Regions from separate parts of the Photobacterium japonica genome, predicted to be linked through region 2. Evidence: predicted binding sites of a transcription regulator. Region 2 holds the regulator's gene; each other region holds the start of a gene.
What was found. The regulator MetJ, encoded in region 2, represses methionine synthesis genes. The targets are predictions, from matches to a motif close to TTAGACNTNTANANGTCTAA.

Region 1 (7,514 bases), on a different contig from region 2:
TTACGCAGATCGGCAACAGTACCTAGCTCAACGTCACGACCCCAGTTAATACCGAAGTAGTGTTTGCCGTCGATGTTCGCGCCTGCGCTGAAGTCGCTCATCACTGCCACAGAGTGGTCAACGATGAATGGTAGCTCAAGACCCACAGGGCCAAGAGAACCTGCACCCGCACCGATGAGCGCTTGCATTTCTTCTTCTGTCGCCATCTCAAGCGGAGAAGCTACTTCTGCTAGGTTTTCGGCTTTGATTTCGTTGAGCTCGTGATCACCACGGATGATCAGTGCAACGATAGAAGCATCGATCTCATCAGACGCTTTAACGAACAGTGTCTTAACGGTTTTCTCGATTGGCAGACCGTGTTGTTCAACCAATTCCGCGATAGTTTTCGCGTTTGGTGTGTCAACCAGTGTCATCTCTTGCGTTGGCGCTGCACGCTCAACCGCAGGGGCGATTGCTTCTGCTTTTTCGATGTTCGCTGCGTAATCAGATTCTGTAGAGAATGCGATCAAATCTTCGCCGCTTTCAGCCAGTACGTGGAACTCTTGTGAGCCGTTACCACCGATAGCACCCGAATCCGCCAGTACTGGACGGTATTCTAGGCCCATGCGATCGAACGCTTTACAGTAAGCATCGTGCATCGCTTGGTAAGATTTCTCTAGACCGGCTTTATCGATATCAAAGCTGTACGCATCCATCATGCAGAATTCACGTGCACGCATTACGCCGAAACGTGGACGACGCTCATCACGGAATTTCGTCTGAATTTGGTACAGGTTCATCGGCAGTTGCTTGTAAGAGCTCACTTCGTTACGCACAAGGCTAGTGATCACTTCTTCAGCTGTTGGGCTGAGTACAAACGGACGAACATGGCGGTCAGTAAAGCGAAGTAGCTCAGGGCCCATCTTTTCAGAACGGCCTGTCTCTTCCCATAGTTCAAACGGCTGAACAACGGGCATCAAGGTTTCGATTGCACCGGCATTGTCGATTTCTTGGCGAACGATGTTTTCGACTTTACGCAGAACACGCAGACCTGTAGGTAGCCAGGTGTATAGACCTGAAGCCAGCTTACGGATCATACCTGCACGTAGCATGAGCTGGTGGCTCACTACTTCTGCGTCGTTTGGAGTCTCCTTCAGGGTAGAAAGAAGATATTTACTGGTACGCATTGATGGTATCCGTTTGTTGATAGGTAAATAAGGGGGATTGGGATTAACCCACCGCCACTGAGGCGTTAACGATACAGTTTACCAGCCAAATCCCCTTTCGCCAAAGGGATCAGACTGGCGCTGGCAGATATTTGTGCGATTAGCGCAGGGCCAAAACCGTCACCCCTGCATCACTGATGGTGAAGCGGACATTGTAGTCGAACAGGTGGACGGCATATTCCTTGTTATCGACTTTGCCTTTTTTGTACGCAGGACGCGGATCTTGGGCTAACACTTCTTCGATCACCGCCCGCTGACGTGCCATGTGTTTACCCGTCAATTGTGATTCAGCGTGTTCACTGAACTGCACGGGTAAGGTGTCCGGTTCGTCACTGGCAAAGCCGCCTTGTGCGTGGGGTAAACTGTCAGAATAAGGGATGTAAGGCTTGATATCGACAATTGGGGTGCCATCGACCAAATCCACCCCACCCAGTTCAATAATGACATTGCCGTCTTGCTGGCGTACGCCGATTAATTCTACCGCAGACATCCCAATGCCGTTGGGACGGAACGTGGCACGACTGGCAAACACACCAATGCGCTCATTACCGCCTAAACGCGGTGGACGCACCGTTGGTCGCCAACCTGCATCCAAATTCTGATCAAACAAAAACAGCAGCCATAAGTGGCTGAATTGTTCGATGCCCCGTACGGCTTCAAGGGCGTTGGCATCGCCTTGCAACACGATTTCAGATCGCGCACTCGGGACTAGACCCGGCTGGCGGGGCACGGCAAATTTTTCTTTGTACGGGGAGCGGATCACCCCAATCGGTTCAATCTGGTATGGCATGGTTGTGGACCCTAAACAGTGTTGCGCTGACCTTAGCATAAAAATAGTGCTTGATCTTTATTGAGAATAGCTATCAAATGATATGTTATAACATAACGCAAGGTAAGCGTTCATCGTGATGAAGACATGCATGGACGATGATCCCCATAATCAGAGAGAGAGGAGAGCGATATGAAAGCTGGCATTCATCCGCATTATCGTAAAGTGGTGTTTCATGACACCAGTGTGGATCAATACTTTGTGGTGGGGTCGACATTAGACACCGACCGTACCATTGTATGGGAAGACGGGCAGACCTATCCGTATTTCACCTTGGATGTGTCATCGGCCTCGCACCCTTTCTACACCGGTAAACAGCGTGTGGTACGCAGTGAAGGTCGTATGGCTAACTTCACTCGTCGTTTTGGCCAGTTTGGCCGTGAATCAGGAGAGAAAGAATGAAAGTCGTGAGTTCGTTAAAAAGTGCGAAGCAGCGTCACCGTGACTGCCAAATCGTGAAACGCCGTGGCCGTTTGTACGTGATTTGCAAGTCGAATCCGCGCTTTAAAGCGGTGCAGAAATAAGGTGTGCTGAATCGAGACAAGGTGTGCGTGCTTTGGGCACAAAGAGAAGGTATAAAAAAGCTGGCAAGTGCCAGCTTTTTTACGTTACGTGGATTTGATGAGAGATGGGCGAGGAGGGTTACCAGCCTTTCACTACACCACCTTGGAAGATTTCTTGTGCCGCGTTGTAGACCGCATCAGACTGGTACGCCTTAATGAAAGTCTGTACGTTCTGCGCATTCACGTTGTCTTCACGGGCCACAATCAGGTTCACGTACGGGGATTCTTTGTCTTCAACGAAGATACCGTCACGCTCTGGCGTCAGGTTGATGCTGCTGGCGTAGGTATTGTTGATGATTGCAAGTTGTACATCATCCAATGAACGTGGCAGCTGCGCGGCTTCCAGTTCCACAATCTTCAGATCTTTTGGATTTTCTACGATATCCAGTACTGTCGCCGTTAGGCCAGCACCGTCTTTTAGCTTCAGTAAGCCTTTTTGCTGAAGCAGTAGCAATGAGCGGCCAAGGTTCGTTGGATCGTTCGGTACTGCAATTTGATCGCCGGCTTTTAGCTCATCAATATTTTTGATTTTGCTTGAGTAAGCAGCAATCGGGTACACAAAGGTGTTACCGGCAACGGCAAACTTGTAACCGCGATCTTTGATCTGTTGATCCAAATACGGTTTGTGTTGGAACGCATTGGCATCAATCGAGCCTTCTTCCAGTGCTGCATTCGGTGAGACATAGTCAGTGAACGACACTAACTCCACGTCTAAGCCGTATTTGTCCTTGGCTTCCTTGGCGGCGATTTCAGCGACTTGCTCTTCTGCGCCAGCCATAACCCCAATCTTCACTTTGTTATTGTCTACGGTCGCTTCTTTCTCGCCACAACCGGTGAGGGCAAGGGCTGAGGCGAGGCCTGCTACGACAACCAAATTCTTTAAATTAAACGCCATGATACTTCTCCTTAAACTGGGGTTTTCCGTAATACTAGATGTTATAAGTGTGTTGTGTTTGCAATCGTGTATTGGGTTCGCGGCGATCCTGCCGCGATACCGAATGGGGCTGACGATGTGTTGTGGTTAGCGGTGATCCAGGCGTTTGACCCAATAATCCCCGGCTGATTGAATCGCTTGCACCAAGATGATCAGCATGACAACCGTGATCAACATGACGGTGCCATCAAAGCGTTGGTAGCCATAGCGGATACCAACATCCCCAAGGCCGCCACCACCGACTGTCCCTGCCATGGCGGAATAGCTGACCAAGGTCACCAAGGTGATCGTCACGGCATTCACAATGCCCGGCAAGGCTTCTGGTAGTAGCACTTTGCTGATGATTTGGGTGGGTGTTGCGCCCATCGCTTGTGCCGCTTCCACCAAACCATTAGGAACTTCCAATAGCGCCCCTTCAACCAGACGGGCGATAAACGGAATGGCGCCAACGGTCAGCGGTACAATGGCCGCCGCCGTACCGATGGAGCTGCCCACCACAAAGCGGGTAAACGGGATAATTGCCACCAACAGAATAATGAACGGAATAGATCGCCCGATATTGGTGATCACGCTCAGGATACGGTTCACGTTGCGGTTGGCTAGCAAGCCGTTATCTTTGGTCAGATGCAGAGCGACCCCGACCGGGATGCCGATCAGAAAGCCGATTAAACCGGATGCCAGTACCATCACCAGCGTTTGTCCTAATGCATCCATCAACAATTGGATCAGGCGTTCGTTTTCCGCCCACCATGTACTCAATGACTCAAGCGACATACCCTAATACCTCCACGTTGACTTTGTGATCACGCAGGAAGGCAATGGCTTGCTCAGCCGCGTGCTCCGTACCGAGCAGTTCGGCCAGCATCAATCCAAATTTTACGCCACCGGCATAATCCATATCAGAGCTTAAGATACTGATGTCGATATCAAACTCGCGGGCAACTTGCGAGATTAACGGCGCATCCACCGACGCCCCGGTGAACTCTAAACGCACCAGCGGGTAAGTCAGGGGTTGGCGCTCAGCCACCATGCGTTGGCGGTAATCTTCGGGGATCGACAGATCCAGCGTCGAGCGAATGAACTCCCGTGCCAGCGCGGTTTTTGGGTGGGCAAAAATGTCACCGACCGGGCCTTTTTCGACGAGCTCGCCATCACCAATGATCGCAACTTCCGAGCAAATGTTTTTCACCACATCCATTTCGTGAGTGATGAGCAAAATGGTGAGGTTAAGCTGACGGTTAATTTCTTTTAACAACGTCAGAATGGAATGGGTCGTAGCCGGATCCAAGGCGCTGGTGGCTTCATCGCATAACAGCACTTTAGGATCAGAGGCTAACGCACGGGCAATCGCCACGCGTTGTTTTTGTCCGCCACTTAAATTGGCCGGATAGGTATCGTGCTTTTCTGCCAGGCCGACCAGTGTCAGTAATTCGGTGACTTTGGTATTGATCGCGCTTTTATCTGTGCCAGCAAGCTCTAAAGGCAACGCAACATTGTCAAACACGGTTCGGGAAGAGAGGAGGTTAAAATGTTGGAAGATCATCCCGATCTTACGTCGTGCTTGAGATAAGGCTTTACCATTAAGCTGGGTTAAGTCGGTGCCATCGACAATGACTTGGCCATCCGTAGGACGTTCAAGCAGGTTTACGCAGCGGATCAGGGTACTTTTGCCTGCACCTGATGAACCAATCACCCCAAAGATAGTGCCTTGAGGGATGGTCAGGTTGATATCTCGCAAGGCATGAATCGCTTTGGTGCCCTGATAGAAGATTTTATTGACTCGGTTTATTTCAATCATCGTCATTCCTGCATCCTATACCGTGTTGATGATCAGCCGACCCTTCATTGGTCGCTACCGGTATATTGTTGTGTTGTCTTGCAATTTTTCGTTATTTTTATATTGTGTGTTCACGGAGTGTTAACCACATCTATGGGTTTGATGCTATGGGTTAACATATGTGAAGTCAATAGATATTTTTACGTCTGGACGTCTAAATGGCTCTGCCGCTGTTTTGCCCTGAGAGCGGCCCTGAAACATGGTCTGTTGTCCCTGTCAGAACGCCTCGCCTGAACGGCGCTTTAGGGTGATATTGTGGGGTGGCAGAGAGAAACAGGTGAATCCGAACCTGAGGCGTGCCATAATTTGACCTCACATAGAGACAGTAAATCAGAGGGCTGACCTTGTCCAAACCAGCAGTTTTTATCGATCGTGATGGCGTGATCAACGTGGATCACGGTTATGTACATACCGTTGATGATTTTGAATACATCGATGGGGTGTTTGACGCCTGTAAAAAGCTTAAAGACATGGGCTACCTACTGGTGCTTGTGACGAACCAAGCTGGCATTGCGCGTGGCATGTACACGGAAGATGAATTTCTAACCCTGACCGAGTGGATGGATTGGAACTTTGTCGATAACGGCGTGGAGTTTGACGGTATCTATTACTGCCCACACCACCCAACCGAAGGGCAGGGTGATTACCTGCAAGACTGTGACTGCCGTAAACCTAAAGCGGGTATGTTTAAGTCTGCTGGTGATTTCCTGAAGATCGACATGGCCAACTCGGTGATGATCGGTGATAAAACCGATGACATGACAGCGGCCGCAGCGGCAGAGGTAGGCACGAAAATTTTGGTGCGTACGGGTAAGCCGGTGACAGACGCTGGCGAAGCGTTGGCGGATGTGGTGCTAAATAGCGTCGCGGATGTCCCTGCATGGTTGGCAGCACGTTCTGCGTAACGTTCATTCGTCATGACCATCAGTAACGCCCATCAATAATACTCAGCATTGAATGAATGCGATGAGGCCGCCTATTTAGGCGGCTTTTTTATGCCTGCGGTTTGACAGCGCAGAGAGCGACGGCGTGTTGGCGAATTTAGCCAAAATGCGAACAATTTTGCCACCCTTCTTATATTGCAAAGAGGCCAGAACAGGTAAGCGCATGATCTTATAGGGTATATTTTCTGGCACGTATACTGCAATAGTTAGTCTGCAAGGTAACTAGGCATACCTGCCCACCATGACAGGCAGTAGGGGGATAAGCAGGTGATAAGCAGCGTACAGGAGCGAGCGATGAGTAAGACAATTGTGGGTACAGTGGTGGGTGTATGGATGGCAATGGTATTGAGTGCGCCTGTGCATGCCCAAGCCGATAGGGGGTGGCAACATGATTTGGATACACAAATGCAGATGCAAAAGGTTGAAGCGATAAGCACGATCACGGCTGAATTAGAGGGGCAGATTGCTTCAACGGTGACGCAAGCGAATGTGTCGACCTTAGAGGACATGACACAGCGTCAAGCAATCCAATTAGCAGACACGCAGCCTGTCCATTCAGGCGCCACTGAGATGATGGATACCGATGACCACCCGGAAGTGATCGCCAGTGTACGCCGCGAAGCCGAGCAATAAGCCGTAAACTGCATAATGAGGCGAAGAGGTGACGGGGTGATATTGAGAGGGCGTCATGCTGAAGAAAGTCAGGACATTCACGCATAAAAAAAGGGAAGCGTATGCTTCCCAAAACAGTGTGACTGACTCACACAGAGATTCAATAATGTGTTGAGAGCCCCAGCGCGCAATGTATAAGTGGCGCTGGCTGGGGCATTGACCGAGGATGAACCGATAACCGGTTTAGCTTTGGTCTTGTAAGAAGTTGATCCAAGGACCGGCGATCGCTTGCATTTCTTTTGATTGTGCCGCCGTTTTCATCGCTTTCAGTGCGTTAGTCGGTTGTTCCAACTCGAAATAGGCCATGCCACGTAGGTAGGCTAATTCCGCTTTGTCATCCCCTTTCGCATCGGGTGCCGCTTTCAAGGTAAATTGTGTGGCTGATTTGTATTGCTTGTCTTGAATCATCAGACGGGCAATCTTCATCTGCGTTTTTACCGTTGGCTTCATGTCATAGGCTTTACGATACGCAATAATGGCATCGTCGAGCGCTTTGGCTTGTTGCCAGTAGTTACCCAATTTATCTTGGT
Region 2 (7,514 bases):
GCTTGATTATCGCGGCCAGCCAACCAGGCCACCATGCGTTCGGTGTCGTTTAACCCCGAGTGAATGGTCTGTAACGGCACATTAAAACGACGACGGAAGCGGTTGATGGTTTGCGGGGTTAGGCCAATTTCCGGCACTAAGATCAAGGCTTGTTTGCCCGCCGCCAAGATAGGTTCGAGCACATTGAGGTAGACCTCGGTCTTTCCCGATCCCGTCACCCCTTCCAATAAATAACAACCGAAGGCCTCTTGGGCGTTCACCGCGGCGACGGCCACGGCCTGCTCTTCATTCAGGCGGGGCTTTTCTTCGGTGACGGCAAAATCGGGCAGCCAAGGGCGCAGGGCTTGTTGCTCCGTGACGCTTTCAATCCAGCCTTTCTTCGCCAACGTGGTGAGGGTGGCGGCCGTGATGTCTTCGGCCAGTAAGGCTTCATGGCTCACTTTTCCTCGGCGCAGTGCCTGCAATACTTGTTGCTGTCGCGGGGCATTTTTCAGCGTGGTGGCCGCCTGCTCTTGCCCACTGGCGGTGAGTTGCCAAACTTTTAAACTGGCCGGTGAGGCTTCACGGCCTTTGCGTAATAGGGCGGGCATGGCGTTAGCCAAGGTGTCACCGAGCGGGTATTGGTAAAAACGGCTGGCCCAGGTCAGCAAGTTGAATAAAGGTTGGGGCCACAATGGCGCACTGTCGAGGACTGCCGTGATCGGCTTGAGTTGCTCGAGCGGGAAGTCAGAGTGATCGGTCTGCGCGATCATAACGCCCACCAAGTGTTGACGGCCAAACGGCACCTTCACGCGCCCGCCGATCATGGGATGCTGGCCGGCTTTGATCAGGTAATCAAATTGTTTGTCGAGAGGGACTGGCAGTGCCACACGGGCGATGTTGGGCGTCATATTAAACCGCGAAATGAGCTGGAACTAAGAGGGGGCAGTGTACCTCGGCAGAGGGCTAGCGGCAAAGCCGTGACTAAAGCGGTGAGGATCAGTTGATTTTGGCAATATGATTGATTACTATACGCCGCCTAATTTGGTGTATTGGAAATTGCCAATACGCTGACTATTTTTTTAATGACGTGTGGTGCCCGGCTTAGGATCGGGAGAGCGACACGGCCTTACTTTTGAGGTTATCCCATGAAACAAGGTATTCACCCAGAGTACTCTCCAGTAAACGCACGTTGTTCTTGTGGCAACACTTTCGTCTTCAACTCTACTATGACTAAAGACGTGAACCTAGACGTGTGTGACAAATGTCACCCATTCTACACTGGTAAGCAGCGTGTAGTTAGCTCTGGTGGCCGTATCGACAAATTCAACAAGCGTTTTGGTGCTCTTACTACTAAGTAATTGCCCGCTTGAATGTCGTAAAAAAGGAACGCAATTGCGTTCCTTTTTTTATGCCTGCGATTTGTCGGCCTTGTGGGTCGGCAGTATGTATCGTGTATCGGTATTGATTGACAGACAGAAACAAAAAAACCAGCCCAAGGCTGGTTTTTTTGTTTGCATCGCTTGTTGAAGACTTATTCGTTAATGTCTTCGTATTTGATGCCCATTTCTTCCATCAGGCTTTTCGCCTCTGCGGGCAGATCATCCGGGCGATCTTTACGGATATCATCATCCGTTGGCAGCGGCTGACCGGTGTAGGCGTGCAGGAAAGCTTCACACAATAGCTCGCTGTTGGTGGCGTGGCGTAAGTTATTGACCTGACGGCGAGTACGCTCATCAGTCAGGATTTTTAGCACCTTCAGTGGGATCGAAACCGTGATCTTTTTTACTTGTTCGTTTTTCTTTCCGTGTTCCGCGTATGGACTGATGTATTCGCCATTCCACTCTGCCATTGTTAACCTTCTCAGCGATGTTAGATTGAAGAAATAGTAATAGACCTGAATTCTAGCGGGATTTACCGCTACAAGCAAAGACATATAGACGTCTGGAAGTGTTGACGTCTTTTGTGAATGTGGTTATGTTGTTGCATAATCGTTATTCATCATCGGGTTCACCCTACAAGGATAGTAAATATGAGTGACCAGAAGCTTGCTACCGTTGCCGTTCGCGCCGGCATCGACTCGGATACACAATTCAATGCGGTGGTACCGCCACTGTATCTGACCTCGACTTACAGCTTCCCCCAATTGGGTGAGGTGCCTACCTTTGACTATTCTCGTTCCGGTAACCCGACGCGCAATACCTTGGCGGATGCCCTAGCGACCTTAGAAGGGGGCGCCGGTGGGGTGGTGACCAATTGTGGTACCGCCGCGATGAACTTGCTGGTGTCTGCGTTATTAGGTCCAGATGATTTGATTGTCGCGCCGCATGACTGTTATGGCGGCACGTACCGTCTGTTTGATACTCGCGCCCAAAAAGGCGACTTTAACGTCTGCTTTGTTGATCAGACCGATCCCCTCGCACTGGCGGATGCATTGGCGAAAAAACCCAAGCTGGTGTGGGTCGAAACCCCGTCGAATCCGCTGTTACGCATTGTCGATGTCGCTGAGTTATGTGCCGCTGCCCATCAAGCCGGTGCATTAGTGGCGGTGGATAATACGTTCTTATCGCCGATCCTCCAACAACCACTTTCACTTGGCGCCGATTTTGTTGTCCATTCTACCACTAAGTACATTAACGGCCATTCCGATGTGCTCGGCGGCGTGCTGATCGCCAAGACTGACGCGCACGCAGAAACCTTGTCGTGGTGGGCGAACTGTATCGGTGCAACCGGTGCGCCGTTTGATGCTTACCTGACGTTGCGTGGGCTGCGCACACTGGCTCCTCGCATGCGCATGCATGAAGAGAACAGCGCCCAAGTCTTGGCGTACCTTCAGCAGCAACCGTTAGTGGGCACGCTTTACCACCCGAGTCAGCCCGATCATCCCGGGCATGACATTGCCCTGAAACAGCAAAAAGGCTTTGGCGCGATGCTGAGTTTTGAGATCAATGGCAGCATGGCCCAGTTGGAAACCTTTGTGCGTGAGCTGAAGTGTTTCTCTCTGGCGGAATCGTTAGGTGGCACGGAAAGCCTGATTTGCCATCCGGCGAGCATGACCCACCGTGCGATGTCGGATGAAGCGCAAGCCGAAGCCGGCTTGAAAACCTCGTTACTCCGGTTGTCGGTCGGCTTGGAAGACCCGAGTGATTTGATTGCAGACTTGGCGCAGGCCTTTGCGCAGGCAGAGAAGGTGGCAGTATGACGGCGATGAGCGGACGGCAATTACATAAATTCGGTGGCAGCAGCTTGGCCGATCCCGCCTGTTATTTACGGGTGGTGGCGATCCTACGTGAGTATTCGGGCGCAAATGATCTGGTGGTGGTGTCTGCTGCCGGCAAGACGACCAATCAGTTGATTGAGTGGGTGTCACAGCTAGAGAAAGACGGCCGACAAGCCCATGAAACGCTGCAAGCTATCCGCGCATTTCAGCAGCAACTGATTGAAAGCTTGCTAGACGGCGAGACGGCGGATGCGTTACTGACACAATTACATTTTGAACTCGGTGAGTTGGCGCGCTGGGGGGAAAGCCCACTGAGTGAAGCGCAAGTGGCGAGTGTGCTGGGACATGGTGAAGTGTGGTCGGCCCGTTTATTGGCGACGTTGCTGACACAGCAGCAGTTGCCGGCAACCAGTGTCGATTCACGGCTATTCTTGCGCGCCGAACGCGCTGCGCAGCCCGAAGTGGATCGCGGCCAATCTTGGCCCTTGCTGCAAGAGCAGCTTGCTCAGCATAATCAGTACCGTGTCGTGATCACTGGATTCATGGCGCGCAACCAAGCCGGTGATACCGTCTTATTGGGGCGCAATGGCTCGGACTATTCTGCCACGGTGATTGGGGCGTTGGCGGATGTCACGCGCGTGACCATCTGGAGTGATGTGGCCGGTGTCTACAGTGCCGATCCGCGTAAAGTGGAAGATGCCTGTTTACTGCCGCTATTGCGCTTGGATGAAGCCAGTGAACTGGCCCGTTTGGCGGCCCCCGTGCTGCACAGCCGTACGTTACAACCCGTGGCGCAGAGTGCCATCGATCTGACCTTGCGCTGTAGCCATGAGCCAGAATCAGGCTCGACCCGGGTTGAGCGTGTCTTGGCGTCTGGCCGAGGGGCGAAAATCATTACCTCGTTAGACGATGTGTGTTTGATCGCGCTGACGATCCCCCGTTCGCACGACATCGCATTGGTGGAAGCCGAGCTCGAGCGTATTTTGTCGCGTGCCCAATTGCAGCCGCTGGCACAAAGTGTGGAAGCCGATAAAGGCCGTATCCAATTGGCCTATACCGGTGAGGTGGTCAACAGTGTGCTGGCCCTGTTGCAAGACAGCGGTGTCGCAGCGGAGTTGCGTTTGCGTGATGGTTTCTCTTTGGTGGCGGCCGTGGGCGCGGGCGTGGTGAGCAATGCCATCCATTGCTACGGCTTTTATCAGCAGCTGAAAGGCCAGCCGGTGGAGTTCATGGCGGAGTCGCGCTCTGGACTGAGTTTGGTGGCGGTACTGCGTAAGGCTGATACCGATCGTTTGTTGCCGCGTATTCACCAAAGTTTGTTCCAAGCCCAAAAGCGGATTGGTTTGGTGCTATGTGGCAAAGGCAACATTGGCAGCCGCTGGCTGAGCTTGTATGACAGCCAGCGCGTGGCGTTAGAGAAGCGCCATGGCATGAGCTTCACCTTGATCGGCGTGGTCGACAGCAGCCGATTGTGGATTGATCTGGCGGGCATTGAGCCTCAGAAAGCGCTGGATCATTTTGATGATGTGGCACAAGCCTACCAACCCGGGGCATGGATCGACACTCTGGCCGCCCACGACTACGATGATGTCATCGTGTTGGATGTCACGGCCAGCGCAGAATTGTCAGCGCGTTACCCGCAAATTGCGGAAGCGGGGCTGCATTTGATCTCAGCGAACAAGGTGGCCGGCTCAGCCAGTGGCGAGCAGTATCACGCGGTGATTGATGCGTTTGCCAAGAACAGCCGCTTGTGGCTCTACAATGCAACGGTGGGGGCGGGCTTGCCGGTTAACCATACCGTGCGGGATTTGTCGGAGAGCGGGGATGTGATCATCGCCCTGTCCGGGATTTTCTCGGGGACCTTGTCATGGTTGTTTCAGCAGTATGATGGCAGCATTCCGTTTTCTCAGTTGGTGGAACTGGCGTGGCAGCAAGGGTTGACGGAGCCGGACCCACGGCATGATCTTGATGGCAGTGACGTGATGCGTAAGCTGGTTATTTTAGCCCGCGAATCCGGTTTGGATCTCGAGCCAGAGCAGGTGAAAGTGGAAAGCTTGGTGCCAATCAGTTTAGCCGAGCTGTCTATTGATGCCTTTTTTGAGCAGGCCACCGAGTTGGATGAATTGCTGTTGGAGCGGTTAGTCAAAGCTAAGAAAGAAGACAAAGTGCTGCGCTATGTCGCGCGCTTGGATCGCCACGGCAAAGCCGCCGTGGGCGTAGAAGCCCTGCCGGTTGAGCATGCGTTGGCGAACCTGCTGCCGTGCGATAATATTTTTGCCATTGAAAGCCGTTGGTACCGAGAAAACCCGTTAGTGATCCGTGGTCCAGGGGCGGGAAGGGATGTTACTGCTGGTGCATTATTGTCGGATATCAACCGATTGGCGGGCATGCTCTAGCGGGGGATATGCTTCATCACGGAGCACTCAAAGGGAAACACTCGGCAGCTTCTCTGCTGAGCAGTTGATTGTTTCACCTGTATGACGAAGCCCGCGATCCGCGGGCTTTTTGCGTTTGGCGAAGGTGAAGATCCTGCAACTTCTACTTGAGAAATATTCATGATCATCCGGTTGACATTGAATTGGTTACACGACATTCTGTAGACATATAGACGTCTAAACGGATGTTTTGCGTCAGGGTTCAGGGAGTGGCCAACGGCCAATACAGAAAGGAAGGGATTATGGGCTATTCATACGCAGGCCAGTTGGACGTACTCAATCAGAATATTGCTGATTTGGATGGCAATATTAACGTGTCATTTGAATTTTTCCCGCCAAGCAGCGAGCAGATGGAAAAAACGCTGTGGCAGTCTATTCACCGTCTTAAAACCCTGAAACCAAAATTTGTTTCTGTGACCTACGGGGCCAATTCCGGGGAGCGTGATCGCACCCATTCCATCATAAAAGACATCAAAGAGCAGACTGGCTTAGTGGCAGCCCCGCATTTAACGTGTATCGATGCCACGCGTGATGAACTGCGTACCATCGCCCGTGATTACTGGAATAACGGTATTCGCGATATCGTCGCGCTACGTGGCGATTTGCCCCCACAAGGCGGCAAGCCGGACATGTATGCGGCCGATTTGGTGGCGCTACTGCGTGAAGAAGCGGACTTCGACATTTCTGTGGCGGCGTATCCGGAAGTGCATCCTGAAGCGAAAAGTGCGCAGGCGGATCTGATCAACTTAAAGCGTAAAGTCGATGCGGGGGCCAGCCGTGCCATTACCCAATTCTTCTTTGATGTCGAAAGCTACCTGCGTTTTCGTGACCGTTGTGTGGCGGCGGGCATTGATGTGGAAATCGTACCGGGGATCTTGCCGGTATCGAACATGACACAGGCCAAGCGTTTCGCGTTGGCGAATAACGTGAAAGTGCCGGGTTGGCTGGAAAAGCAGTACGAAGGGCTGAACGATGACTTGCTGAGCCGCCAGATGGTTGGCGCGAGTAATGCCATGGACATGGTGCGTGTTCTTAGCCGCGAAGGGGTGAAAGATTTCCACTTTTACACCTTGAACCGTGCAGAACTGACGTATGCGATTTGCCACACTCTAGGTGTACGCGCGGAGCAAGAAGCGTAATCTCCCTCCCCTCATGCTTTCGCCCGAAAGGGGAAAGCCCCGCATAAAAAAAGCCGCATTTCTGCGGCTTTTATTATGATTGCGACATGCAAAAGGAATTACAGGGCCACGGCGCTACCAGGGGCATCCATGTCTTTTAATTCCACCAACACTTCTTCCGCCCAATCAATCCATGCCTGACGATTATGAATCGCACGGCGTAGCGTTAGACGATCAAGACGGGATTGACGATCCATGTTGCGGTAGTCTGCAAAATGGACGTTTTCCATCTCATTGTAATGGTTTAGTAAAGTGTGTGATTCTTCAATCAGTCCTTCAAGCTGCTGCTGCATTGGGGTGGAGTTATAGACTCCACAAACCACCAATTTGGCAGAAAACTCATCACGAATGGTTGGGTTTTTGGCTGACTCTTGGAACCACTGAAACAGTGCTTGGCGACCGAGGTCGGTAATCGAATAGACTTTTCTATCCGGCTTGCCGTCCTGTGGCTCCAGTTTGCACGTCACTTGATCATGACTGGCCATCTTATTGAGTTCACGGTACACCTGCTGATGACTGGCTTTCCAGAAATAACCGATGCTGTGTGAAAACTCTTTAGTGATATCGTAACCTGTGGCATCGCGGCTGCTCAGCACAGTTAAAATAACGTGTGGTAGTGACATCTCTTCTATCCGTTAAAAATACTACAAAAAGAAACTCAACCAGGCAGGCGTGAATGCCAGAACAATGCCCTTCCGCTCT
Region 3 (7,514 bases), on a different contig from region 2:
CTGCCAAGCCCTACGAATTCTTATTGCTCGCTGCTCACCGATGAAATGTTGTCGGTTGCATGCATGGCTAACGCGGTATCGAGCATCCGGTTAGCAAATCCCCACTCGTTATCACACCACACCAACAGCTTTATCAAATGCTGGTTGCTCACGCGGGTTTGGGTGCCGTCAACAATCGCACTGTGGGGATCGTGATTGAAGTCGGTCGACACCAGAGGTGCTTCGGTATAATCCACTATGCCATCTAATGTACAACGAGACGCCTCGGCCAGTGATTGATTTACGTCATTAACTTTCACATTTGTTTTTATTGTGACACTTAAATCCATCGCTGTAACATTTATTGTCGGAACACGCACAGAGATCGCTTCAAATTTGTCAGAAAATTTCGGGAATATACGTCCGATACCGAGATGCAGTTTTGTATCGACCGGAATAATAGACTGGCTGGCGGCGCGTGTACGACGGAGATCGGTATGGTAGGCATCAATCACTTGCTGATCATTCATCGCGGAGTGAATGGTGGTGATGGTGCCGGACTCGATCCCGAAGTGTTCATCCAACACTTGGATGATAGGAACGATGCAGTTGGTGGTACAAGAACCGTTAGACACAATGCGGTCTTCAGGTTTCAGTGACGTGTGGTTCACACCGTAGATAATGGTGTTATCAATGTCATTGGCAGCAGGATGGGAGAACAACACTTTTTTCGCGCCCGCGTTGATATGGGCTTCGCCGTCGGCGCGGGAACCGTAGACACCGGTACAATCGAGTACGATGTCGACATGGAGATCTTGCCAAGGCAAGAGATGAACGTCGCGTTGATGCAAGATACGAATACTGTCTCGCTCACCGTTTTGATGGGCAATAAACAAGTGCTCCTGGTCATGGCTGACAGGCTTGTAAAATCGGCCATGGCTGGTGTCATATTGCAAAAGGTGAGCCATCGCTTCCGGCTCAGCCAACTCATTGACTGCCACTACCTTGATCTGTTCAGATTTTCCGCTTTCGTACAGCGCTCTTAACACGCTGCGGCCGATGCGGCCAAATCCATTAATTGCGACGTTTAGTGTCATATCCGTGCTACAAAATTAATAAGCCGGACTAGTGTATACCAAGCGATTCGCAGAATCACCATAATTGTGAGCAGGGTCACCACCCTATTGCGCGGCCTTTTTAATCAATATGTTAAACGTAATTCCCCGCTTTTTTCAGACAAATGAAAGGGGAAATACGCCGTGACCAATGTCTCATTTTATATAAAAAAAGCCTCCACTTGGGAGGCTTTTTTTGCTTAGCGAAATAAATCACCTTATCGGGCATGACACCCGATAGCGGTTATTTATGACTGACGATTACGCCAATAGGCTCTGTGCCGTTTCTACCACGTTATCCACGGTAAAGCCGAACATCTCGAACAGTTGATCCGCAGGCGCTGACTCACCGAACGTGGTCATGCCGATGATGCGGCCGTCAAAGCCCACATACTTGTACCAGAAGTCAGCAATGCCCGCTTCGATAGCAATACGTGCTGTCACGTCTGATGGCAATACCGCTTCACGGTAAGCCGCATCTTGCTTGTCGAACGCATCGGTTGCTGGCATAGACACCACGCGTACCGCTTTGCCTTCTGCGGTTAGCTGCTCTGCCGCTTTCACCGCTAGCTCAACTTCAGAACCGGTCGCGATCAAGATCAGCTCAGGCTTGCCTGCGCAATCTTGCAGGATGTAACCACCCTTCGCGATGTTCGCCACTTGCTCTGCATCACGGGGTTGCTGTGCCAAGTTTTGACGTGAGAAGATCAATGCCGATGGGCCATCTTTACGCTCAATCGCCAGTTTCCACGCCACGGCTGATTCCACTTGGTCACATGGACGCCATGTGCTCATGTTCGGTGTCAGACGTAGCGAGGCAATTTGCTCTACTGGCTGGTGTGTTGGACCATCTTCACCCAGACCGATAGAATCGTGCGTGTACACTTGGATGTTCTGAATTTTCATCAGCGCAGCCATACGCATTGCGTTACGTGCGTATTCCATGAACATCAGGAAGGTCGCACCGTAAGGCACAAAGCCACCGTGTAGGGCGATACCGTTCATAATGGCAGTCATGCCGAATTCACGCACACCGTAGTGGATGTAGTTGCCTGAGAAATCGTCTGCTGTCAGTGATTTTGAGCCAGACCACATGGTCAGGTTAGACGGCGCAAGATCCGCCGAGCCGCCCAAGAATTCAGGTAGCATCGCACCGAACGCTTCCAGTGCGTTTTGTGACGCTTTACGAGACGCAATGTTCGCAGGGTTCGCTTGCAGATCGGCAATGATTGCCGCGGTTTTCTCTTCCCACTCAGCAGGAAGGTCACCGTTCATACGGCGCTTAAGCTCCGCCGCTTCAGCAGGGTAAGCCGCTGCGTAAGCTGCGAACTTCTCATTCCATGCTGCTTCTTTCGCTGCGCCTGCTGCTTTTGCATCCCACTCTGCAGCGATATCCGCAGGAATTTCAAACGGACCGTGTTCCCAACCTAGGAATTCACGTGCCGCTGCAATTTCTTCAGCGCCTAGTGGTGCACCGTGACAGTCATGAGAGCCTGCTTTGTTTGGTGAACCGAAGCCGATAATGGTCTTGGTACAGATCAGGGTCGGACGACCGGTTTCTGCTTTTGCTGCTTCAATGGCCGCGTTGATCGCGTCAGCATCGTGACCGTCAACCGCAGGGATCACGTGCCAACCGTACGCTTCAAAACGTTTCGGGGTATCGTCAGAGAACCAACCTTCTACGTGACCATCGATAGAGATACCGTTGTCATCCCAGAATGCAATCAGTTTGCCCAGACCCAGCGTACCCGCCAGTGAACACGCTTCGTGCGAGATCCCTTCCATTAGACAGCCGTCACCCATGAACACGTACGTGTTGTGGTCAACGATGTCGTGGCCTGCTTTGTTGAACTGCGCAGCCAAGGCTTTCTCAGCCATCGCCATACCCACGGCATTGGTGATGCCCTGGCCTAGCGGACCGGTTGTGGTCTCAACACCCGGTGCGTAACCGTATTCAGGGTGACCCGGTGTTTTTGAATGTAGCTGGCGGAAATTTTTCAGATCATCAATCGACAGCGCATAGCCTGTCAGGTGAAGCAGAGAATAAATCAGCATCGAGCCATGGCCGTTTGATAGCACAAAACGGTCGCGATCAGCCCACTCAGGGTTCTGTGGGTTGTGGTTCATGTGGCCACGCCACAATACTTCAGCAATATCAGCCATACCCATTGGTGCACCAGGGTGACCAGAGTTTGCTTGTTGAACACCGTCCATGCTGAGGGCGCGAATGGCATTTGCGAGTGCTTTACGAGAAGACATGTCTGCTCCAGAAATTCCTAGACTATTTAGATTCGGTTTGATCTCGGTCTTCATGACCCAGATAACCAGAGTTCGGCGGGCGGGTATTGTCGCAAACACTGCCCTATATCTGCAAACGATTTCCTTCCTAAAATGAGTGTTATATCAAAGCGCTGATCGCAGACTTCGCTCAACTGACTGTAATAAAAGCCCGCCAAGGTAATCGTTTGCTTGCCGAATTCCGTATTTCCGTAACATTCGTACGGTTGATTTTATACGGTGAGTAGGTATTATAGACGTCTAGACGGAGGTAGCTCTATACATACAAACGTATACACGGATACATAGTGTGTGTTTTCTTCTCGATTTTTTGGTATAGAGCCCATCATTTCAACAAACATTACTTGTGGGAGCGCTCATGGCGAAGCACCTGTTTACTTCTGAATCTGTATCAGAAGGTCATCCAGACAAAATTGCAGACCAAATTTCAGATGCAGTATTGGATGCGATCTTAGAACAAGATCCTAAAGCACGTGTGGCGTGTGAGACTTACGTAAAAACCGGCATGGTAATGGTTGGCGGTGAGATCACCACGTCAGCTTGGGTTGATATCGAAGAAATCACCCGTCAAACCGTGCGTGAAATTGGTTACGTGAACTCACAAATGGGTTTTGATGCCGATTCTTGTGCCGTACTGAGCGCAATCGGTAAGCAGTCGCCAGACATCAACCAAGGTGTTGACCGTGAAGACCCACGTGAGCTGGGCGCCGGTGACCAAGGTATTATGTTCGGTTACGCGACCAACGAAACTGACGTGCTGATGCCAGCGCCGATCACGTACGCACACCGTTTGGTTGAGCGTCAGGCAAAAGTCCGTAAGAACGGTGCATTGCCATGGTTGCGTCCAGATGCAAAATCTCAGGTAACGTTCCAGTACGACCAAGGCAAGATCGTCGGTATTGATGCAGTGGTACTGTCAACGCAACACTGTGACAGCATTGATTTGCCAGTACTGCAAGAAGCGGTAATGGAAGAAATCATCAAGCCAGTACTGCCTTCAGAGTGGCTAAACAAAGACACCAAGTACTTCATCAACCCAACCGGTCGTTTCGTTATCGGTGGCCCAATGGGTGACTGTGGTCTAACAGGTCGTAAGATCATCGTTGATACCTACGGCGGCGCAGCACGTCACGGCGGCGGTGCATTCTCTGGTAAAGATCCATCAAAAGTAGACCGTTCAGCGGCATACGCAGCACGTTACGTAGCGAAAAACATCGTTGCAGCGGGCATGGCAGATCGCTGTGAAATCCAACTGTCTTACGCCATCGGTGTTGCAGATCCAACGTCTATCATGATCGAAACGTTCGGTACTGAAAAAGTATCACACGACATCATCGTAGAAGCGGTACGTCAGCACTTCGACCTACGCCCATACGGCCTGATCGAAATGCTTGACCTGTTGAAGCCTATGTACAAGAAGACTGCGGCTTACGGTCACTTCGGTCGTGAAGAATTCCCTTGGGAAGCGACAGACAAAGCTGACATCCTACGTGACTTCGCGAACCTAAAGTAAGCGATAGTCCATCAGTGAGATGACACGAAAAAGGAAGCCTCGGCTTCCTTTTTGTGTTTTCAAGGGACGAGGAAAAGCGTTTTAAGGGACGAGTATCGAGCCTAAAGGCACGAGAAAGAGCGATTCTGTGGTCCTGTGGTCCTGTGGTCCTGTGGTCCTGTGGTCCTGTGGTCCTGTGGTCCTGTAAGCAGGCTCTTCGAGCTACAAAGACAAAGCAAACCTTTTTCTCGCACCTCGTCCCTAGAAAACCGTTCCTCGATCTTGCTCTTCCCATAGGACCTTAGGGCCATAGGTCCGCTTTTGCTTTTCCGCTCTTACTCAAGACGCGTCCCTTCTCTCCCCCTGCTAAATTTCTTATACTGCTCTCCTTGCCACCATCACAGATCCTGACCATGACCACGCTCCACGACCAAGTGACTGCCCGCGTCGCGCAATGTATGAAAGTTGCCAATCAGCGACTGAATAAGCGTATGCCGATGCCCGTGGTCAGCTTTACGCAACGAGGTAAAATTGCTGGCACCGCGCATTTACAACGTTGGGAAGTGCGTTTTAATCCTGTGCTACTGGCCGAAAACCCTGACGCCTTTCTCAATGAAGTCGTGCCCCATGAAGTGGCGCACCTTGTGGTGTTCAAACGCTTCGGCCGCGTGCGTCCCCATGGCCGGGAATGGCAAGTCGTGATGCAGGACATCTTTGGCGTCCCCCCACGTACAACGCACCGCATGGATGTCCGTTCCGTACAAGGCACAACCTACCTGTATCGCTGTCAGTGCCAAGAGCATCCGCTCACCGTGCGTCGTCATAACAAGGTGCAACGCGGCGAAACCCAATACCGCTGCCGTCGTTGCGCACAACCGCTTGCGTTTATTCCTACGTAAAGCCCGTTACTCCCGCAACACTCATCCCTTCCCTTCCTCTTATTTCTCTTATTTTTCTCATCCCTTTCATCTGAATGCGTTCGCGGTTCAAATCATGTAAGTGACAAAAAACACAGCGTGACGCACTTCTAAAAAAACCTTTCAGTGATAGTCTTGTCAGTATCATTCACTGTTCAAGGACTGCCATGCGACACTTCATGCCCACCACGCCTCGCCACGCCTGCTACGGATTGGCGCTGACGCTATTGCTGCCTTTGGCTGCTACAGCTCATGCTGCTGAATCCACGGTGGTGAAGAAATCCACCAGCGGGATCTGCCATGACAGCAGCAGTGCGTCTTATCAGCGCACCAAAAATTTCACCGCCTACGACAGCCTCTCGGCCTGCCTTGACAGTGGCGGCCGTCTGCCAAAAGGCGCACAAGCGAAAAAGCCGATAGCAACCGCCAATAGCACCATCTACCAACGCCACTATTTTGGTCACGGCTGGAGCGATAACGATAAAGACTGCCAAAACGCCCGCATGGAAACACTGATCGCCCAATCGGTGGGCCAAGTGCGGTTCAAAGATGACAAACAATGCCACGTGGTGTCAGGCCGTTGGAACAGTGCCTATTCTGGCAAAACCATTTATCAAGCGTCTGATATCGATATTGATCATATCGTGCCGCTCAAATGGGCGTGGGAACACGGCGCCAATACATGGACCACCCACCAGCGTAAAATCTTTGCCAACGATCCGAAAAACTTGGTCAGCGTGGAAGCCTCGCTCAACCGTCAAAAAGGCGCAAAAGGGCTGGATGAATGGCTCCCCCCGAAAAACCAGTGCCAATACATTCCCCGTTTCCTCGGCGTGGTGAAAAGCTACAAGCTGACACTGACCCCGCGTGAAACCACGCAATACCAAGCCCTGCTTGCCCGTTGTAAAAACACCGCGAAATAATCGCCCTCTAGGGGGTAAGCCGGTCAGTGTACGACCGCTTACCCTCTCAGCCGTCCCTCTGCCGCCCCTCAGCCAACGGTAACATTGTGATCCCTCTTCGACTGGGGTATATAATACGGCCAGAATAAACCCAACAGGTTACAAGATAGCCATGAGAATCCCACGTATTTACCACCCTGAAGCCCTTCCGTCTTCAGGCACCGTGCTGCTGAGCGATGATGCAGCAAACCATGTTGGCCGCGTAATGCGCATGCAAGCCGGACAAGAGGTTTTACTGTTTGATGGCAGCAATGCCGAATTCCCTGCCGTGATCACGCTGGCCAGTAAAAAGAGTGTGGAAGTCGAGATCCAAGCCCGTCATGAGAACAGCAGCGAATCGCCGCTGGATATCCACCTCGGTCAGGTGATTTCTCGTGGTGATAAAATGGAATTCACCATCCAGAAATCCGTGGAACTGGGTGTAAACACCATTACGCCTTTGATTTCAGAACGTTGTGGCGTAAAACTCAATGCCGAGCGTTTCGACAAAAAAATGCAACAGTGGCAAAAAATCGCCATTGCTGCGTGTGAGCAGTGTGGCCGTAACGTCGTGCCTGAGATTCGCCCGGTCATGAAATTGGAAGACTGGTGCGCAGAAGCGTACGATGGTTTAAAACTGAACCTGCACCCACGCGCAAAATACTCCATCAACACCCTGCCGACACCGGTCACCAACGTACGTTTGCTGATCGGCCCGGAAGGCGGTTTAACGGCCGAAGAAATCAGCATGACAGAACAATACCAGTTCGAT
Region 4 (7,514 bases), on a different contig from region 2:
CATAGCGTTATGGACCCACCTGATCCCATGCCGAACTCAGTAGTGAAACGTAACAGCGCCGATGGTAGTGTGGGGTCTCCCCATGTGAGAGTAGGACATCGCCAGGCTTCAAATTTTGAAATTGGTCTTTGACGAATTTCGACACGTAATTGTGTGCTGGTATGGCTCAGTTGGTAGAGCGCACCCTTGGTAAGGGTGAGGTCCCCAGTTCGAATCTGGGTACTAGCACCATCTATTTTTTCAGCGACAATAGCACAATGGTACCACCTGATCCCATGCCGAACTCAGTAGTGAAACGTTGTAGCGCCGATGGTAGTGTGGGGCCTCCCCATGTGAGAGTAGGACATTGCTGAATACCTCTTTAAAACCCAGCCTTCGGCTGGGTTTTTTCATTTCTGCTCTTTGCGTTTTCCTCCCTATTGCTCGGTTTTTATTATCGCCTCATTAAGTTTCTTCATCATATCTCCTCTTCCCATCAATTCTTTTTACCTTGTTTTCCTTGCATGTGACTGCAAACTCTTATAGTTTTATTTGGATATCTGGACGTCTAAACTTCTTATGTCGTTTATCTGTCGTCATTGGGTTCTATGTTTAAGGAGTAAACTCAGATGCCAATTAAGATCCCGGATCGCCTTCCTGCGACTGATGTCTTACGTAGCGAAAACATCTTTGTGATGTCTGAAGCGCGTGCTGCCAGTCAGGAAATTCGTCCGCTGAAAGTCCTGCTATTAAACCTCATGCCAAAGAAGATTGAGACGGAAACCCAATTTCTTCGTTTGCTTTCCAATAGCCCATTGCAGGTTGATGTTGAATTACTACGTATTGATAATCGACCGACAAAAAACACGCCGACAGAGCATCTGGATACTTTTTATCGTCAGTTTGAGATGGTAAAAGAACGCAACTTTGATGGCCTGATCGTCACGGGAGCCCCACTGGGCTTGGTCCAATTTGAAGATGTGTTGTATTGGGAAGAAATTCAAACCATCATGGCGTGGGCAAAAGAGCATGTCACCTCGACACTCTTTGTGTGTTGGGCTGCACAGGCGGGACTGAAGTTACTCTATGATTTGCCCAAGCGAACACGCAAAAGCAAACTCTCGGGTATCTATACTCACCGTTCTTTGGATTGTCACCACCCTTTGCTGCGTGGTTTTGATGATTCATTCTTAGCGCCGCATTCGCGTTATGCAGACTTTTCGCCAGAATACCTACAGCAACATACGGATTTGGATATTCTCGCCACCTCCGCGCAAGCAGGGGTATATCTGGCATCGACTAAAGACAAACGCAATGTGTTTGTGACGGGTCACCCTGAGTATGATGTGGATACCTTACACAATGAATATATGCGGGATATGGGGGAGGGGATGGAACCGATGATCCCAGTGAACTATTATCCGGATGATGACCCTGAGCAAGCACCGATTGCGAGTTGGCGTAGTCATGGGCATCTGCTGTTTGCGAATTGGTTGAATTACTGTGTTTACCAGCAGACACCGTATGATTTGGACCGCTTCTCCGAAGCGAACTTTACCAAAGATGAATAGCACGACATTGCTAAGATGAAGATGAGAAAAAGGCCTGTTGAGACAGGCCTTTGTTTTATCTGTGTATAGAGGGAGGATGCTTATATGATCAATGCGGCTGTTTGGCTTCCCATGCTTTAGCTTTATTGATCAGCGGCACAATGGTGGAGCCTTGGATCAAAATAGAAAACACCACTACCGAGTAGGTCATCACCAGAATGATTTCCCGCACATCAATGTTCTTTTCTGGGATGACCATAACGCCTGCGGGGATCGCCATTGCCATCGCCAGCGCAAGGCCTCCACGTAGTCCCCCCCAAGTTAAAATCCTAATGGAATACGGATTATAGTCGCGGTAGCGTTGAAAGCCGACATAGGCCAGTTTCACGCTCAGATAGCGACCTAACAGAACCAATGGAACCGCCAGTACCATCAAGATCCAATCTTCATGGTGGAAAGTAAAGAGCAGCATGCTCATCCCGATAAGCAAGAACAGCACTCCATTGAGAAATTCATCCACGAGCTCCCAAAAATGATCGAGATGCGCTTCGCTTTCTTTGGAAAAGCCAATGTAGCGTGTCCAGTTACCGATCATGATCCCCGCGACGACCATGGCCAATGGGCCAGACACATGGATGACGTCGGCCAAGGCATAGCCGGCTGTTGGGATCCCTAATGTCAGTAGTAATTCCATGGAATGGTCATTGGTGGCACAGATCAGGTAATGGAAGAGTAGCCCGAGTACAAAGCCATAAATAATGCCGCCAATCGCTTCCTGTAGGAATAATTGTCCGACCCCCATGACCGTTGGGGTATGGTCACCAAACGCAATCGTGAAAAGGGTGACGAAAATGACCAACCCGAAGCCGTCGTTAAATAAGGACTCCCCTTCTATTTGGGTTGAAATGCGTTTTGGCGCGTGGAGTTTTTTGACAATGGCAAGCACAGCGATGGGATCCGTGGGAGAGATCAGGGCACCAAACAACAGGCAGTAGATGAACCCTAAGGGGATGCCGATGAGCTGACAAATGCCCCATAGCGCCCCACCAATAAAGAAGGTCGAGAACAATGTTGCACCGAGCGCCAATGTGGTGATTTCCCACTTTTGATCTTCAAGGTGAGGCAGTTTGATCCCCAGGCCGCCAGCAAAGAGCAAGAAACCTAAGATCCCTTTTAAGAGAAAGTCTTCAAAATTGATTTCAGTTAGGTGTTCGGCGGCAATGGTATCGAGATGGAACCAGCCACTTTGACCGGCGATGATGATAATGAGAGAAAGGATCAATGCGCCAGCAGTAATGGCGATAGTGGTCTGCATTTTTCCTATTTTGCTATTAACAAACGCAATGAGCATTGCAGCGGCGGCAAGAAAACAGAGGGTGCTGTAGACTGACATTCCGTGACCTCTAGGTGGAAGCTAAGTAAAGCATTTAATTGTAATAAAATATAAATCCATCCTATACCGATAGCCATGATTAATTTATCGATACTTTGCATTATTTATTCCATGAGACATACGATAGACGTCTAGATTTCCATTCTTGCTATGGTAGGATGTGAAATAGCTGTAACATTAAAGAAGGATGAATGTGGTGTTGACGAGCAAGGATGTACTTAAAAAGCGGATAAATGAGCAGATCTTGATCATTGATGGTGGCATGGGCACCATGATCCAGGGCTATAAGTTGGAGGAGCAGGATTACCGTGGCACACGCTTCGCGGATTGGCCTTCCGATCTCAAAGGGAACAACGATTTACTGGTTTTGACCCAGCCGCAACTTATTCAAGATATTCATATCGCCTACCTTGAAGCCGGGGCGGATATCCTTGAAACCAACACCTTCAACGCGACCACCATTGCGATGGCGGATTACGACATGGAAAGTCTGAGCGCCGAAATTAACTTGGTGGCCGCGCAGTTAGCCCGTGCCGCCGCCGATGAATGGACGGCAAAAACGCCGGACAAACCGCGTTTTGTCGCCGGTGTATTAGGCCCGACGAACCGTACTTGCTCTATCTCTCCGGATGTGAACGATCCCGGTTACCGTAATGTCACATTTGATGAACTGGTGCAGGCCTACTCGGAATCCACGCATGCCTTGATCCAAGGTGGCGCCGATCTTATCTTGATCGAAACCATTTTTGACACCCTTAACGCCAAAGCCTGTACCTTTGCGGTCGAAACCGTCTTTGATGAGCTGGGTTATAGCTTACCTGTGATGATTTCCGGCACCATTACCGACGCCTCCGGCCGTACGCTTTCTGGTCAAACCACCGAAGCCTTTTATAACGCCTTGCGCCATGTTAAGCCGATTTCTATTGGCCTTAACTGTGCCTTAGGGCCGGATGAATTACGCCCTTATGTCGCCGAATTATCGCGTATCTCTGAATATGCCGTCTCTGCGCACCCCAATGCTGGTTTGCCGAATGCGTTTGGTGAGTATGATTTGTCGCCGGAAGACATGGCTGAACATGTGAAAGAGTGGGCGGAAAGCGGCTTTCTTAATTTGATTGGTGGCTGTTGTGGGACCACACCCGAGCACATTCGTCAGATGCATGCCGTAACAAAAGATATTGTACCGCGAGCGTTACCCGAGATCCGCGTGGCTTGTCGCTTGTCTGGGCTTGAACCGCTGACCATTGAAAAAGACAGCCTGTTTATCAACGTGGGTGAGCGGACCAATGTGACCGGTTCGGCGCGTTTTAAGCGGCTCATCAAAGAAGAGTTGTACGACGAAGCGTTGGAAGTGGCGCGTCAACAGGTGGAAAACGGCGCGCAAATCATCGATATCAATATGGATGAAGGCATGCTGGATGCCGAAGCGGCGATGGTGCGTTTCTTAAACTTGTGTGCGACAGAGCCGGAAATCGCGAAAGTCCCTATCATGGTCGACTCCTCCAAATGGGAGGTGATAGAAGCCGGTCTGAAGTGTATTCAAGGCAAAGGGATCGTTAACTCCATCTCTTTGAAAGAAGGTAAAACCAAGTTTATTGAACAAGCCTCGTTGATCCGCCGCTATGGCGCGGCTGTTATCGTGATGGCGTTTGATGAGGTCGGGCAGGCTGATACCCGTGAACGGAAACTGGAAATCTGTACCAATGCGTATCGGATCCTTGTGGATGAAGTGGGCTTTCCGCCTGAAGATATTATTTTTGACCCGAATATCTTTGCGGTCGCGACCGGGATTGATGAACACAACAACTACGCCGTCGACTTCATTGAAGCCGTTGCCGACATTAAGCGTGATTTGCCCCATGCGATGATTTCCGGTGGGGTCTCTAACGTTTCTTTCTCTTTCCGTGGTAACAATTACGTGCGGGAAGCCATTCATGCCGTGTTCCTCTACCACTGTTTTAAGCACGGGATGGACATGGGGATCGTCAATGCCGGTCAGCTTGAGGTCTACGATAATGTGCCCGCTAAACTGCGTGAAGCGGTGGAAGACGTGGTACTGAATCGACGCGATGACAGCACGGAACGTTTACTTGATATTGCCGCTGAATATGCCGGTAAAGACGTCGGTAAAGAAACCGATGCGTCAGCTTTAGAATGGCGAACGTGGCCGGTAGAGAAGCGGTTAGAGCATGCGTTGGTGAAAGGGATCACCGAATTCATTGTGGCAGATACTGAAGAAGCTCGTGTGAATGCGGACAAACCGTTGTCGGTCATTGAAGGACCGTTGATGGATGGCATGAATGTGGTCGGTGATTTGTTTGGTGAAGGGAAGATGTTCCTGCCGCAAGTCGTTAAATCGGCGCGTGTTATGAAACAAGCCGTTGCCCATTTAGAGCCTTTTATTAATGCGACGAAAGACGTTGGTTCCACCAATGGCAAAATATTATTAGCGACAGTCAAAGGTGATGTGCACGACATCGGTAAGAACATTGTCGGCGTGGTATTGCAGTGTAATAACTACGAAATCATCGATCTTGGGGTCATGGTGCCGTGTGAAAAGATCCTCAAAGTGGCGGTTGAGGAAAACGTCGACATCATTGGCTTGTCTGGCTTGATCACGCCGTCATTAGATGAAATGGTGCATGTGGCCAAAGAGATGGAGCGACTGGGCTTTGATTTACCGCTGTTGATTGGCGGTGCAACAACGTCAAAAGCCCATACCGCGGTGAAGATTGAGCAAAATTACCGTCATCCTGTGGTGTATGTGAATAATGCTTCACGTGCCGTCGGTGTTTGTTCCTCTTTGCTGTCGGAAACACTCAAGCCGGGCTTTGTAGAAAAACTGCAAGCTGATTATGACGTGGTGCGAGAACAGCATGCCCGGAAACGACCGCGCACCAAGCCTGTGACACTGGAAGCAGCACGAGCCAATAAGGTCGTGATTGACTGGGCTGGCTATACGCCACCGGCACCTGCCAAGCCGGGGATCCATGTATTTGATGAGGTTGATGCGGCTATTTTACGTCCTTATATCGATTGGACGCCTTTCTTCATGACATGGTCGCTGATGGGTAAATACCCTGCGATTTTCGATCATGAAGAGGTTGGGGAAGAAGCACAACGCCTGTTTAAAGACGCCAATGATCTGCTGGATCGTGTAATACAAGAAGGCTTACTCAAGGTACGCGGTATGTGTGGGCTGTTCCCTGCCGCCAATGTCGGTGACGACATCGAGGTGTATACCGATGAGTCACGCACGACGGTCGCGAAAGTGCTGTATAACCTGCGCCAGCAAACCCAGAAACCTAAAGGCTATAACTATTGCTTGTCGGATTACATTGCGCCGAAAGACAGTGGGAAGTTGGATTGGGTCGGTGGGTTTGCTGTCACTGGCGGCGTGGGCGAGCGTGAGTTAGCAGACGCCTATAAAGCAGCGGGGGATGACTATAACGCCATCATGATCCAGGCCGTGGCTGATCGCTTAGCAGAAGCTTTTGCTGAATATCTCCATGAGCAGGTACGTAAAGACATCTGGGGCTATGCGCCGAATGAAAACCTCAGTAACGACGCCTTGATCCGTGAGAAATACCAAGGGATCCGCCCGGCACCGGGTTACCCCGCTTGTCCAGAGCACACCGAAAAAGGCAGCTTGTGGGAATTACTAAACGTGGAAGAAACTATCGGAATGTCACTGACCTCCAGTTACGCAATGTGGCCGGGTGCGTCGGTGTCGGGGTGGTATTTTTCCCACCCAGATTCCCGTTACTTCGCGATTGCGCAGATCCAGCCGGATCAGCGTGACAGCTATGCGGATCGTAAAGGTTGGGATATGTTGGAAGCAGAGAAATGGCTGGGTCCGAACTTGTCTTAACGGCAGGCGTATCAAACCATGGTGGTGCGTTCAGGTATCCCCGTTTTGGTATAAGGCCGATATGAATCGTGTATAAAAAAGGCGCTCAGTGAGCGCCTTTTTTTATGTCGAATAACGAAGGATTATTCAAACAAGGTGTGGTGCAGTGTTCTTACCACATCGCGTGATTCTTCAGTATTAACCAAGAAACACAGGTTATGGGCACTGGCACCAAAACAGATCATGCGTGGGCTGTATTGCTCGAGCGCACCAAACACTTGCGTCGCAGCGCCTGGGGCGTCGCCTAGTTTATTACCGATCAGCGCGATTAAGCAGAGGTTTTGTTCCACTTCCACACGGCACAACTTGCTCAGTTCAGCGGTCGCGGCAGCCGGTAAATTAGGGGCACCGCCGCAGGTGTCGGTTTGATCCAGCGTCAGTGACACGCTGACCTCAGAGGTGGTGATCAAATCCACAGAGACTTTATGCTCGGCCAAAATGCGGAAAACTTCGGATAAGAAGCCGTAGGCCTGGAACATTTTTAAACTGGTTAGCGTGACCATGGTTTGGTTACAACGCAATGCCAATGCTCGGAATTTCGGCGGGGCAGTGACGTGTTGACGGATCCACGTACCGCCTTGTTCCGGTGCTTTAGATGAACCAATAAAGACCGGGATCTTTTGACGTACTGCCGGAAGCAGCGTTGATGGATGCAGGATCTTTGCGCCAAAATTTGCCATTT

Region 1: a site for MetJ is predicted at 5,507-5,526, ahead of metN (methionine ABC transporter ATP-binding protein MetN). Genes of this name have one in related genera too.
Region 3: a site for MetJ is predicted at 3,649-3,668, ahead of metK (methionine adenosyltransferase). Genes of this name have one in related genera too.
Region 4: a site for MetJ is predicted at 3,046-3,065, ahead of metH (methionine synthase). Genes of this name have one in related genera too.

Annotation. Positions count from the first base shown of each region.
Region 1 is NZ_JAKJSN010000037.1:16,330-23,843, reverse strand. Features, by position in the region: gene L4C36_RS15020 (proline--tRNA ligase) at 1-1,166, opposite strand, end outside; gene tsaA (tRNA (N6-threonylcarbamoyladenosine(37)-N6)-methyltransferase TrmO) at 1,306-1,995, opposite strand; gene L4C36_RS15010 (type B 50S ribosomal protein L31) at 2,167-2,436, shown strand; gene ykgO (type B 50S ribosomal protein L36) at 2,433-2,558, shown strand; gene L4C36_RS15000 (MetQ/NlpA family lipoprotein) at 2,677-3,492, opposite strand; gene L4C36_RS14995 (methionine ABC transporter permease) at 3,619-4,305, opposite strand; gene metN (methionine ABC transporter ATP-binding protein MetN) at 4,295-5,329, opposite strand; gene gmhB (D-glycero-beta-D-manno-heptose 1,7-bisphosphate 7-phosphatase) at 5,713-6,273, shown strand; gene L4C36_RS14980 (hypothetical protein) at 6,607-6,945, shown strand; gene L4C36_RS14975 (tetratricopeptide repeat protein) at 7,168-7,514, opposite strand, start outside.
Region 2 is NZ_JAKJSN010000007.1:156,786-164,299, forward strand. Features, by position in the region: gene priA (primosomal protein N') at 1-890, opposite strand, end outside; gene rpmE (50S ribosomal protein L31) at 1,128-1,340, shown strand; gene metJ (met regulon transcriptional regulator MetJ) at 1,514-1,831, opposite strand; gene L4C36_RS01270 (O-succinylhomoserine (thiol)-lyase) at 2,012-3,181, shown strand; gene L4C36_RS01275 (bifunctional aspartate kinase/homoserine dehydrogenase II) at 3,178-5,595, shown strand; gene metF (methylenetetrahydrofolate reductase) at 5,877-6,773, shown strand; gene L4C36_RS01285 (PadR family transcriptional regulator) at 6,872-7,435, opposite strand.
Region 3 is NZ_JAKJSN010000032.1:56,833-64,346, forward strand. Features, by position in the region: gene epd (erythrose-4-phosphate dehydrogenase) at 21-1,076, opposite strand; gene tkt (transketolase) at 1,356-3,353, opposite strand; gene metK (methionine adenosyltransferase) at 3,751-4,905, shown strand; gene L4C36_RS13825 (SprT family zinc-dependent metalloprotease) at 5,298-5,783, shown strand; gene L4C36_RS13830 (HNH endonuclease family protein) at 5,969-6,724, shown strand; gene rsmE (16S rRNA (uracil(1498)-N(3))-methyltransferase) at 6,876-7,514, shown strand, end outside.
Region 4 is NZ_JAKJSN010000011.1:155-7,668, forward strand. Features, by position in the region: rRNA gene rrf (5S ribosomal RNA) at 1-107, shown strand, start outside; tRNA gene L4C36_RS03700 (tRNA-Thr) at 156-231, shown strand; rRNA gene rrf (5S ribosomal RNA) at 240-355, shown strand; gene metA (homoserine O-succinyltransferase MetA) at 609-1,550, shown strand; gene L4C36_RS03715 (cation:proton antiporter) at 1,639-2,922, opposite strand; gene metH (methionine synthase) at 3,119-6,793, shown strand; gene lysC (lysine-sensitive aspartokinase 3) at 6,916-7,514, opposite strand, start outside.